2 regions of the Staphylococcus sp. FW104-15G4D genome follow, and region 1 is predicted to be linked to the other one. Evidence: predicted binding sites of a transcription regulator. Region 1 holds the regulator's gene; the other holds the start of a gene.
What was found. Region 1 encodes NrdR, which represses ribonucleotide reductase genes. Its sites were predicted from a motif close to AACACNATATATNGTGTT; they were not measured.
Positions count from the first base shown of each region.

Region 2: the regulator NrdR is predicted to act here: its motif matches at 3,216-3,233, upstream of nrdD (anaerobic ribonucleoside-triphosphate reductase).

Region 1 covers NZ_JBYTCH010000001.1:1,132,175-1,138,315, reverse strand. Annotated here, with positions in the region: gene mutM (bifunctional DNA-formamidopyrimidine glycosylase/DNA-(apurinic or apyrimidinic site) lyase) at 1-646, shown strand, start outside; gene coaE (dephospho-CoA kinase) at 662-1,261, shown strand; gene gap (type I glyceraldehyde-3-phosphate dehydrogenase) at 1,458-2,483, shown strand; gene nrdR (transcriptional regulator NrdR) at 2,839-3,309, shown strand; gene dnaB (replicative helicase loading/DNA remodeling protein DnaB) at 3,310-4,695, shown strand; gene dnaI (primosomal protein DnaI) at 4,695-5,615, shown strand; gene thrS (threonine--tRNA ligase) at 5,963-6,141, shown strand, end outside.
Region 2 covers NZ_JBYTCH010000002.1:439,937-446,077, reverse strand. Annotated here, with positions in the region: gene AC3WQX_RS08535 (CitMHS family transporter) at 51-1,421, shown strand; gene AC3WQX_RS08530 (CHAP domain-containing protein) at 1,811-2,575, shown strand; gene AC3WQX_RS08525 (hypothetical protein) at 2,771-3,058, shown strand; gene nrdD (anaerobic ribonucleoside-triphosphate reductase) at 3,276-5,126, shown strand; gene nrdG (anaerobic ribonucleoside-triphosphate reductase activating protein) at 5,123-5,653, shown strand; gene AC3WQX_RS08510 (anaerobic C4-dicarboxylate transporter family protein) at 5,868-6,141, shown strand, end outside.

The DNA of each region.
Region 1 (6,141 bases):
AAAAGACAATGATCATAGAATTTTGATAAGTCATTTAGGTATGGCAGGAGGATTTTTTGTAGTAGATGATTTAGAAGAAATTGGAACGCCAAATTACCGTAAACATTGGCAAGTGATTTTCGAACTTAACAATGGTAAAAAATTAGTTTACTCAGATATTAGACGTTTTGGAGAAATTAGAAATATTGCCAATTATGAAAGTTATCCTCCTTTTCTAGAAATAGCTCCAGAACCATTTGATAAAGAAGCAATGATACATTATCTGAGTTGTTTTGATATTAATAAATACGCTAATAAACCTATTAAACAAATGATTTTAGATCATAAAGTGATTGCCGGTGCTGGTAATATTTATGCTTGTGAAGCACTTTATAGAACTGGTATTCGACCTGATAAAATTGCTAACTCATTGAGTCATCAACAAAAAGAGATGTTATTTTATTATGTTCGAGAAGTTCTTGAAGAGGGTATTAAATACGGTGGAACAAGTATTTCTGATTATCGCCATGCTGACGGTAAAACCGGAGAAATGCAATTGCATTTAAATGTTTATAAACAGAAATATTGTAAAACATGTGGGCATGAAATAGAAACAAAAGTGATTGCCACTAGAAATAGTCATTTTTGCCCAAATTGTCAGAAATAAAGGAAGCGTGAAAATATGCCAAAGATTATTGGACTAACAGGTGGAATCGCAACTGGTAAATCAACAGTCTCAGAATTATTAACTGCTTATGGATTTAAGGTTGTTGATGCGGATGTTGCATCTCGAAAAGCTGTTAAGAAGGGTTCAAAAGGATTAGATCAAATAAGAGAGAAATTTGGTCAAGAAGCTATTGACGACAATGGTGAGATGAATCGTAAATATGTTGGAGAACTTGTCTTTAATAATCCAGAACAACGAATAGAACTTAATAAGATAGTTCATCCTATTGTTAGAGAAATAATGGAAGAAGAGAAGAATCACTACCTAAATGAGGGATACAATGTCATTATGGATATTCCTTTGTTATTTGAAAATGATTTACAAGATACTGTGGATGAAGTTTGGGTAGTTTACACTTCTGAAAGTATTCAAATTGAACGTTTAATGGAAAGAAATGATTTATCACAAGAAGATGCTAAGGCACGTGTGTATAGTCAAATATCTATTGATAAGAAAAGTAGAATGGCGGATCATGTCATAGACAATCTAGGTGATAAACTTGAATTAAAACAAAATTTACAACAACTTCTTGAAGAAGAAGGTTATATCGATTAATAAAGTTAACGTACACAAAGCATTGTTTTGTGTACGTTTTTTATTTTTGTATGTTAAATAATAAGTATAACTTATTTAAAATGATAGATAAAAGTTCGAACATGAGTATAGGGAAACGCTTTCAAAAGACAGATAATATGTTATACTAATTTCATAAAGTATAACATATAAATAAATGTTCAAGGGGTGCTTTTTAATGTCAACGAATATCGCGATTAATGGAATGGGTAGAATTGGAAGAATGGTGCTACGTATAGCTTTAAAAAACGAAAACTTAAATGTTGTAGCGATTAATGCAAGTTATCCTTCTGAAACTATTGCACATTTAATTAATTATGATACAACTCATGGTACATATGATAAAAAAGTTGAAGCAACAGAAAATGGTATTAAAGTAGATAATCATGAAATTAAACTTGTTTCTGATAGAAATCCAGAAAACTTACCATGGAATGAATTAGATATCGACATTGTTATTGAAGCTACTGGTAAATTTAATCATGGAGATAAAGCCATTGCTCATATTAATGCAGGTGCAAAGAAAGTATTACTCACAGGCCCTTCAAAAGGTGGAGAGGTACAAATGATTGTTAAAGGTGTTAATGATGACAAACTTGATATTAATCAATATGACATCTTTAGTAATGCTTCATGTACTACCAATTGTATCGGTCCAGTTGCAAAGGTCTTGAATGATAAGTTTGGCATTGTAAATGGTTTAATGACAACTGTTCATGCCATTACTAACGATCAAAAAAATATTGATAATCCTCATAAGGATTTACGTAGAGCACGTTCTTGCAATGAAAGTATTATTCCAACTTCAACTGGTGCCGCTAAAGCGCTTAAAGAAGTGTTACCAGAAGTTGAAGGGAAACTTCATGGAATGGCTTTACGTGTTCCAACTAAGAATGTCTCACTTGTTGATTTAGTCGTTGATTTAGAAAAAAATGTCACTGCTGAAGAAGTAAATGAAGCATTTAGACAATCGGACTTAGATGGCATTTTAGATGTTGAAGATGCACCTTTAGTATCAGTAGACTTTAATACGAATCCTAATTCTGCAGTTTTAGATTCTCAATCTACTATGGTTATGGGTGAGAATAAAGTAAAAGTAATTGCTTGGTATGATAATGAATGGGGTTACTCTAATCGTGTTGTAGAAGTAGCTGAACAAATTGGAGAACTGATTGAGAAAGTGGCCACTGTTAAAGCAGTATAATTAAAAAACAGTATAAGACATGTAATTATAAGCTGTCGACAAAGTATGAACAATCATAAAGTTAGTATTCATCTAACTCATATTGGTTGATCTTTATCCTTTGTTGACAGCTTTCTTTTTGGAAATTTGTAGTAAGACTTATATCTTTATAATAAAAACATTAGAAAGCGTAATTAACTTAATTTAAATTTCTGTTTTAAACATTTATCCAAAGATTCAATTTTATAGTAAAATATCATTTAAAAATCTATATTTATAGCATTAAAATCTAAATTCTAGCGTAAATAACCTTTCTTTTTTACAATACAATTATGTAGTATAATGTACGTTAATCAAACTTAAGAGGGTGACATAAATGAAATGCCCAAAATGTAATTCAACACATTCTAGAGTAGTTGATTCTAGACACGCAGATGATGCAAATGCAATAAGACGAAGAAGAGAATGTGAAAATTGTGGAACTCGGTTTACTACTTTTGAACACATTGAAGTAAGTCCGCTTATCGTTGTTAAAAAAGATGGTACTCGAGAACAATTTTTAAGAGAAAAAATATTAAATGGGTTAGTGAGATCTTGTGAAAAGAGACCAGTAAGATACCAACAATTGGAAGATATTACCAATAAAGTCGAATGGCAATTACGTGACGAAGGTCAAACTGAAATATCCTCAAGAGATATAGGAGAGCATGTTATGAAATTATTAATGCATGTTGATCAAGTCTCATATGTTAGATTTGCATCTGTCTACAAAGAGTTTAAGGACGTTGACCAATTACTTGCTTCAATGCAAGGAATCTTGAGTGATAATAAACGGAGTGATTATTAAATGGGATTACAGTCGTATGAGTATGGGTTAAGACCTCAAGATAGCTTCGAAGTCATCAAAGAATTTCAATTAACGACAGAACATTTAGAAATATTGAACCGTCTCTTTACGCCGTTAATCGGTCCGCAATCTATAGGGCTTTATCACTTTATCAATCAATTTGTAGACGACCATCATCATTATCCGCTCACTCATTACATATTTATGAATGAGTTAAAAATCAATCTTTTAGACTTTAGAAAGCAGATGGATTATTTAGAAGCTATCGGGTTAATTAAAACCTTTGTTAAGCATGAAGAGCAGCAAACACGATTTGTATATCAATTAATACAACCTCCTACAGCTTATCAATTTTTTAATGATCCTATGTTATCTGTTTTTTTATATAGTGAAGTTGATAAAAATCGTTATCAGTCTTTAAAGAATCATTTTGAAAAAGACAAAAAGGATTTAAGTCATTATCAACAAACGACTAGGAAGTTTACTGAAGTTTTTAATGTACCCAAAAAGGTTTTGAATCAAGATTTATCTAATCTTAAACAAGCTAATCACTATAGTGGTATTGATTTATCCAATGAGACATTTGATTTCGAAATGTTGAGCCATATGTTAAATCAACACTTTATCAGTAATGAAATCGTAACTAAAGATGCTAAAGAATTAATTATTCAATTGGCTACGTTATATGGTTTGACTGCCGATGGAATGAAAAAAGTTATATTAAATTCAATTACTAGTGCACAACAATTATCATTTGAAGAAATGCGCAAGCAAGCACGATCATATTATTTGATTGAACACGAAAATCATTTGCCTAAATTACAATTGAAAGGTGAGTCTTTTGATAAATCAACTCAAGAAAAAGATACACCCCTAGATAATACTGATGAATGGTTACAACTATTAGACGAAACTAGTCCTATAGATATGTTAGCGAGTTGGTCAGGTTCTGAACCTACGCAATCACAAAAAAGTATGATTGAAGAATTAATTGATAGAGAAAAAATGAGTTTCGGTGTGATTAATATACTATTGCAATTTGTTATGCTAAAAGAAGATATGAAGTTACCCAAATCTTACATATTCGAAATTGCATCAAATTGGAAGAAAAAAGATATTAAAACAGCTAAGCAAGCGTACAACTATGCACTTCAAGTTAATCAACCTAAAAGTTATGACCAAAATTTCAAAGGGAATAGAAACTATTCCAGACAAAACAAGCAACTTATTTCAAAAGAGAAAACTCCAAAATGGCTTGAAAATAGAGAGGCTCAATCAAATTCATCAGCTACAAAAGATTCAACCACAAAAGATGAAAAATTAGAAAAAGATCGAAAAGCATTCTTAGAACGTTTGAATAAAAAATGGGAGGAGGGCAATGAGTAATGAAAAGTTTCAAGAACATAATGGGTGCGTCAGACGACTTAAATAAACGTATTGAGAAAATCAAGCAAAATGTTATAAAAGACCCAGATGTTAAAGAGTTTCTAGAGCAACATCAATCTCAACTTACGAATGCAATGATTGATGAAGATTTAAATGTTTTACAAGAGTATAAAGATCAACAGAAGCATTATGATGGTCATCGTTTTGAAGAATGTCCTAATTTTGTTAAAGGGCACGTACCTGAGTTGTATATAGAAAATGAAAGAATTAAGATTAGATATTTGAAATGTCCATGTAAAATTAAACATGATGAAGAACGCTTTAACTCTCAACTCATCACCTCACATCATATGCAACGTGATACATTAGATGCAAAATTAAAAGATATTTACATGACTGAACGTGATCGTTTGGACGTAGCGATGGCTGCAGATGAAATATGCACAAATATAGCTAATAATGAAAAAGTAAAAGGATTATATTTGTATGGCCCTTTTGGAACAGGTAAGTCATTTATATTAGGTGCAGTTGCTAATCAACTCAAATCGAAGAAGATTTCATCCACTATTGTTTACTTACCTGAATTTATTCGTACTTTAAAAGGTGGCTTCAAAGACGGTAGTTTTGAAAAGAAACTAGAACGTGTGCGTGAAGCTAATATACTTATGCTTGATGATATAGGTGCTGAAGAGGTTACACCATGGGTAAGAGATGAAATTATCGGACCATTATTACATTATAGAATGGTTCATGAGTTACCTACGTTTTTCAGTTCGAACTTCGACTATAGTGAATTAGAGCATCATTTATCTATGACGAGAGATGGAGCTGAGAAAACTAAAGCAGCTAGAATTATTGAACGTGTGAAAACACTATCTACGCCATATTATTTAGAAGGTAAAAATTATAGAAACAATTGAATTTTATCTTATGAGGTGTATAATGGACTTAAATCTTAATCGTTGAAACTATTGAAGATAAGATAATTTAATCACTATTACACAGAAAGTCATTAGTTGATGAGAATATGGCTAATATATTAAATTATTACTACTTCATAATGATATTTGTAATGAATATCCGGCTCGAGACCGTTATCTCATGTAGAGTAGCTTAGTTATTATTTTTATAAAGCTGAGCAACTAGGGTGGTACCACGACAAACTCGTCCCTTGTTATAGGGGGCGAGTTTTTTGTTTTGTGGATATTTATCTTAATCATTCAATAAGTCAACGATCAGATCTTTTTAATATTTAGGAGGGTTTAATATGGATCAAATTAATATTCAATTTCCAGATGGTAATTCAAAAGAATTTGATAAAGGTACTACTACTGAAGACATCGCTCAATCTATTAGCCCAGGTTTAAGAAAGAAAGCTGTAGCAGGTAAATTTAATGGTCAAATGGTAGATTTAACTAGACCACTTGAGGAAGATGGATCAATTGA
Region 2 (6,141 bases), on a different contig from region 1:
TATTAAACCTACGTATGACATAGCGGAGTTAATACAAGGGGATGTTAAATATGCATGGAGATAATATATGGTTAACGATGATTGGGTTAGCGATCATTGTTTCAATTGTAGGTTTACTCATAGCGAAGAAAATTAGCCCGGTTGTTGGCATGACATTGATACCATGTATCGGTGCAATGATATTGGGGTACAGTGTGGGAGATTTAGTAAAATTCTTTGATAAGGGCTTATCACAAGTTATGAACGTTGTCATAATGTTTATATTTGCCATCATCTTTTTTGGCATTATGACTGATAGTGGATTATTTAAGCCTTTAGTGAAGCGATTGATATTAATGACGAGAGGTAATGTGATTATTGTTTGTGTTATGACTGCGTTAATTGGTTCATTTGCACAATTAGATGGCGCTGGGGCAGTGACTTTCCTACTTTCAATACCAGCATTGCTTCCATTATATAAAGCGCTAAATATGAATAAATACCTACTAATATTATTACTTGCATTAAGTGCAGCAATTATGAACATGGTTCCGTGGGGTGGACCTATGGCACGTGTGGCAACAGTATTGAAAGTGAAAAGTGTGAATGAATTATGGTATGGTCTGATTCCAATTCAAATTATTGGATTCGTCCTCGTAATCATCTTCGCAGTATACTTAGGATTTCGTGAAAAGAAACTTATTAAGAAGGCGATAGAAAAAGGCGAAGTAGAAGAAACGCAAGATGTAGATATACATAGATTAGTTAATATTTATGAACGTGAACAAGATATTAAGTTTCCAGTTAAAGGCCGTGCTAGGAATAATCCTTATATTATATGGATAAATGTAGTATTAACGATTTTAGTTATCGTCATCATGTTAGCAAATCTAGCGCCACCAGAGTTTGCTTTCATGATAGGCACTTCACTCGCACTAATTATCAACTATAAAAGTGTTGATGAACAAATGGATCGATTAAAGGCTCATGCTCCTAATGCCTTAATGATGGCGGCAGTCATTATTGCAGCTGGAATGTTCTTAGGTGTTCTTAATGAAACGGGTATGCTTAAAGCGATTGCTACTGATTTTATTAAGATTATTCCAGATGCAGTAGGTCCATATTTGCATATCATTGTTGGAATATTCGGTGTGCCGTTAGATTTATTAACAAGTACGGATGCATATTACTTTGCTGTTTTACCTATTGTTGAACAAACTGCTAGTCAATTTCATGTTTCAGCTGTTTCTACAGCATATGCAATGGTGATAGGTAATATTATTGGTACATTCGTAAGTCCGTTTTCACCAGCATTATGGTTAGCCATTGGACTTGCTGAAGCGAATATGGGTACTTACATTAAGTATGCATTCTTTTGGATTTGGGGATTTGCTATTGTGCTACTACTCATCGCAGTACTTATGGGCGTCGTTACTGTTTAGATTTTAATTAAATCATATACTTAGTGTGAAGGCGCTATCACAGAAGGGATGAAACGAAGTTTTCATCCCTTTTTCAATGAAATAATTTACTCTAAAAATTATCAGATAAATTACAACAACTGTAACAACGATGTTGATTAAATCGCTATAACTACTGTCATGAAAGTGGTTTAAATTGTGTAAAATTGACACACGTTTTTTACAAGAGGGCGTTACATTATTATGATTCATTTACAAAGTATTAACATTGTACACAAACGGTTGTGTGTCTGTTACAGTGTTTCTTGTCGTTAATTAACGAAGAAAAAATTAAACTTAAATGTTAAAGATAATTGAAGGTAGCCACGAGATAGTTAAAAGATTTACCCAAATTATAGGAGGATATTAAAATGAAAAAAATCGCTACAGCTACAATCGCTACAGCAGGTATTGCAACATTTGGAATCATGCAACACGATGCAGATGCAGCGGAAAATAACAATAATGGATATAACCCTAACGATCCTTATTCTTACAGCTACACTTATACAATCGATCAACAAGGTAACTATCATTACGATTGGAAAGGTAACTGGAGTCCACAACAAGCTCAACAAGGAAACAACTCTAACTACTCAAATGCTAACCAAAGTACACAAAGCTACAATTCATACAATAACTACAATAATTATAGAACAAATAACCAAACTCAAAGCTACAACTCAAATAATGGTGGAGGTTTAGGTGCAAATTATTCAACTTCTGATAGAAACGTTAAAGTAACAACTCAATCAGCACCAACTCAAAAATCTTCAAGCAATGCATCAGCTGCATTCGCAGGTCAAACATCTTCAGGTTCAAACCTATACACTTCAGGTCAATGTACTTACTATGTTTATGACAAAGTTGGCGGCAAAATCAGCTCAACTTGGGGCAACGCTAACAACTGGGCTAACGCAGCAGCATCATCAGGTTACACTGTAAACAATACACCTAAACAAGGTGCAATCATGCAAACTTCACAAGGTGCATTCGGTCACGTTGCATACGTTGAGAACGTAAATAATGACGGTTCAGTAAAAGTATCTGAAATGAACTATAACGGTGGACCTGGAGTTGTATCTACTCGTACAATCTCAGCAAGCCAAGCTGGCGCTTATAACTACATTTCATAATCGAGTGACTAGAAATATTTTTAGTACTGAAGCCATGAACTTAAACGGTTCATGGCTTTTTTATATAGATAAGAAACTTTATACATATAAAGAGTTAAGTCAATGATTATGTGATTGAAGTTATTTTAAAAGGGAAATTTAAAAATAAAGAGATTAGAGTTGAGCTATTTTTAGCTTTAAGGAAGGTGAAGTAACATGGAATTTAACATTTGGATGTGGATTATTTTAGCAGTTATTATCATTGTCACTATAGCTGTTATTCTTATATTAACAGTTGGTTCAGTTTATGAAGAACGTGCTTACGATAAACGTTCAAAAGAAGAAAAACGTAAAAACACAGAAAAGAACCTTCAAATGGCAAAAGGTCACACAGATGAAGAAAGTGAAAAGAGTGAAGCACCACACCATCAAACTGAAGATAAAGCACATCATTCAGTAGATAATGAAAAAGTTGAAGAACGGTTTAAAGACAAAGATAGATAAGTAGAATATTTTTTATTCATAAGGCTCTGACATGTAGATGATAATCACACATGTTAGAGTTTTCTAATTGTTCGCAATAAAGTGCCCTTTCTACATATAGTTCATGAAACGTTAAAATCTTTTTGACACTTTCGTTAACGTCTAAGTTATCGATTGTAATACTATATATAGTGTTATATTTTGTAAATAGATACCATATATAGAAAAAGGTGATAATATGACTGCTTTAGAACAATCATTAACACGATTGATAACAAAAGACCCGACAATATTAAATGAAAATGCAAATAAAGATAGTAATACTTTCTCTACAATGAGAGATTTAACAGCTGGAACTGTATCTAAATCATATGCACTAGAAAATCTACTTCCAAAACACGTAGCTAAAGCACATTTATCTGGAGATATACATTTCCATGATTTAGACTACCATCCTTTTCAACCATTAACGAATTGTTGTCTAATTGATGCTAAAGATATGTTAGAAAATGGCTTTGAAATAGGTAATGCACATGTGACCTCCCCTAAATCAATACAAACCGCATCTGCACAACTTGTTCAAATTATCGCAAACGTATCAAGCAGCCAATATGGTGGTTGTACAGTTGACCGCGTAGATGAATTATTAAGTACATATGCTAAATTAAATGCAGAACATCATCGTGAAATGGCACAACAATATGTCCAACCGGATAAAATAGAATCTTACGTAGAGCAACAAGTGACTAAAGATATCGGCGATGCCATCGAAAGTTTGGAATACGAAATTAATACACTTTATACCTCCAACGGTCAAACGCCATTTGTAACATTAGGATTTGGTTTAGGTACAGATGAACTTAGTCGCAAAATACAACAAGCTATTTTACGTACGCGTATTAAAGGACTGGGTAAAGACCGTATGACAGCTATTTTCCCGAAACTTGTCTTCTCAATTAAAAAGGGTACTAACTTTAGCCCAGATGATCCCAATTACGATATTAAACAACTCGCGCTTGAGTGTTCAACGAAACGTATGTATCCTGACATCTTAAATTATGACAAAATCGTTGAGCTTTTGGGTGATTTTAAAGCGCCAATGGGTTGCCGTTCATTCTTACCTAGTTGGAAAGATGCAACAGGAAACTTTGAAAATAATGGCCGCTGTAACTTAGGCGTTGTCACATTGAATATCCCAAGAATTGCAATAGAATCTAATGGTGATATGGCCAAGTTTTGGGAGTTATTTGATCAAAAAATGCAATTGATGCATGATGCATTAGTTTATAGAATTAAACGCTTAAAAGATGCAATACCTAATAACGCGCCAATTCTTTATAAAAGTGGTGCTTTTAAATACAAATTAAACGCTTCTGAAAATGTAGAAGAACTGTTTAAACACCAACGTGCGACGATTTCAATGGGTTACATTGGCTTATATGAAGCCGCAACAATGTTTTACGGTCCTGATTGGGAGGATAATATTGAAGCTAAAACATTTACATTAGATATTCTAAGAGAAATGAAATATTATCAGAATGCATGGACTAACCAATATGATATTTGGTTTAGTATTTATAGTACGCCAAGCGAATCTTTGACCGACCGATTTTGTCGCTTAGATAAAGAGCGCTTTGGTGAAATACCTGATATTACCGATAAAGGATACTACCAGAATTCCTTCCATTATGATGTGCGTAAAGATGTAACACCTTTCGAGAAGTTAGATTTTGAAAAGGATTACCCTTACTATGCAAGTGGTGGTTTCATTCATTATTGTGAATATCCTAAACTTAATCACAACATTAAAGCGTTAGAGGCAGTGTGGGATTATTCTTATGATAAAGTTGGCTATTTAGGAACGAATATTCCTATTGATCATTGTTACAAGTGTGATTATGATGGTGATTTTGAAACTACTGAAAATGGTTATAAATGTCCGAACTGTGGAAATAGCGATCCTAAGACCGTCGATGTCGTGAAAAGAACATGTGGTTATTTAGGAAATCCAGTACAACGACCAGTAATAGAAGGACGTCAAAAAGAAATTTGTGCAAGAGTTAAACATATGAAGGAACCACGTTCATGAGCATGTTAGACATTAAAACAGGACAAAATCACATTGCTAAAATTGAAAGTCATAGCTTTGTGGATGGCGAGGGTGTACGTTGTAGTGTATATGTATCAGGATGTCCTTTTCAATGTAAAAAGTGCTATAACGAAAAAGCACAGATTTTTAAATATGGTGAAACATTTTCTGAAGATATCTTGCAAGAAATACTTGAAAATTGTGCCCCCTCATATATTTCTGGAATCAGTATTTTGGGTGGAGAGCCTTTTTGCAATTTGAATATATCTTTAAAGATTGCACGAGCGTTTAGAGAGAGATTTGGTTACAGTAAAACGATTTGGATATGGACTGGCTTTCTATTCGAATATTTGAAACATCAAACGGATGAACGACGAGAATTACTTGAACTTACTGATATTTTGGTTGATGGACTATTTATGTATCAGCTATATAAACCCAATTTACCTTATAAAGGCTCTCTTAACCAACGCGTGATAGACGTTCAAGATTCTTTGCGTAGCCATGGGATTATTGAATATGTGTAATAATGAAGCGGGTGATAACACTCGCTTCAGTTTATTTCATAATCTAAAATGTTAAAAGAGATATTAATCACTAAAGTAGGAAAAATGATAATACCTAATCAAATTTAAAGTGATAATAAATAATATTCTACCTATATATATACTATTTACATCTTTAAGTGATAAAATATTAATGTATACAAAATTTGTTCACCAAGTTTAAGGAGATCTTCTCATGGTTTTATTTATCATAGAAATCATAATAATGATTCTTGCGATATTATTAGGTCTTAGAACAGCTGGCGCACTTGGATGTGGTATCTTTGCGATTGTGGCTCAGTTAATAATGATATTTATCTTTCGATTACCTCCAGGTTCAGCTCCTGTTACAGCAGTTTTAATTATCTTATCTATTGGTATCGCAGGCGGAACTCTTCAAGCAACAGGTGGTATTGATTATCTCGTTTATATTGCTTCGCGTGTGATTGAACGCTTTCCAAAATCGATTA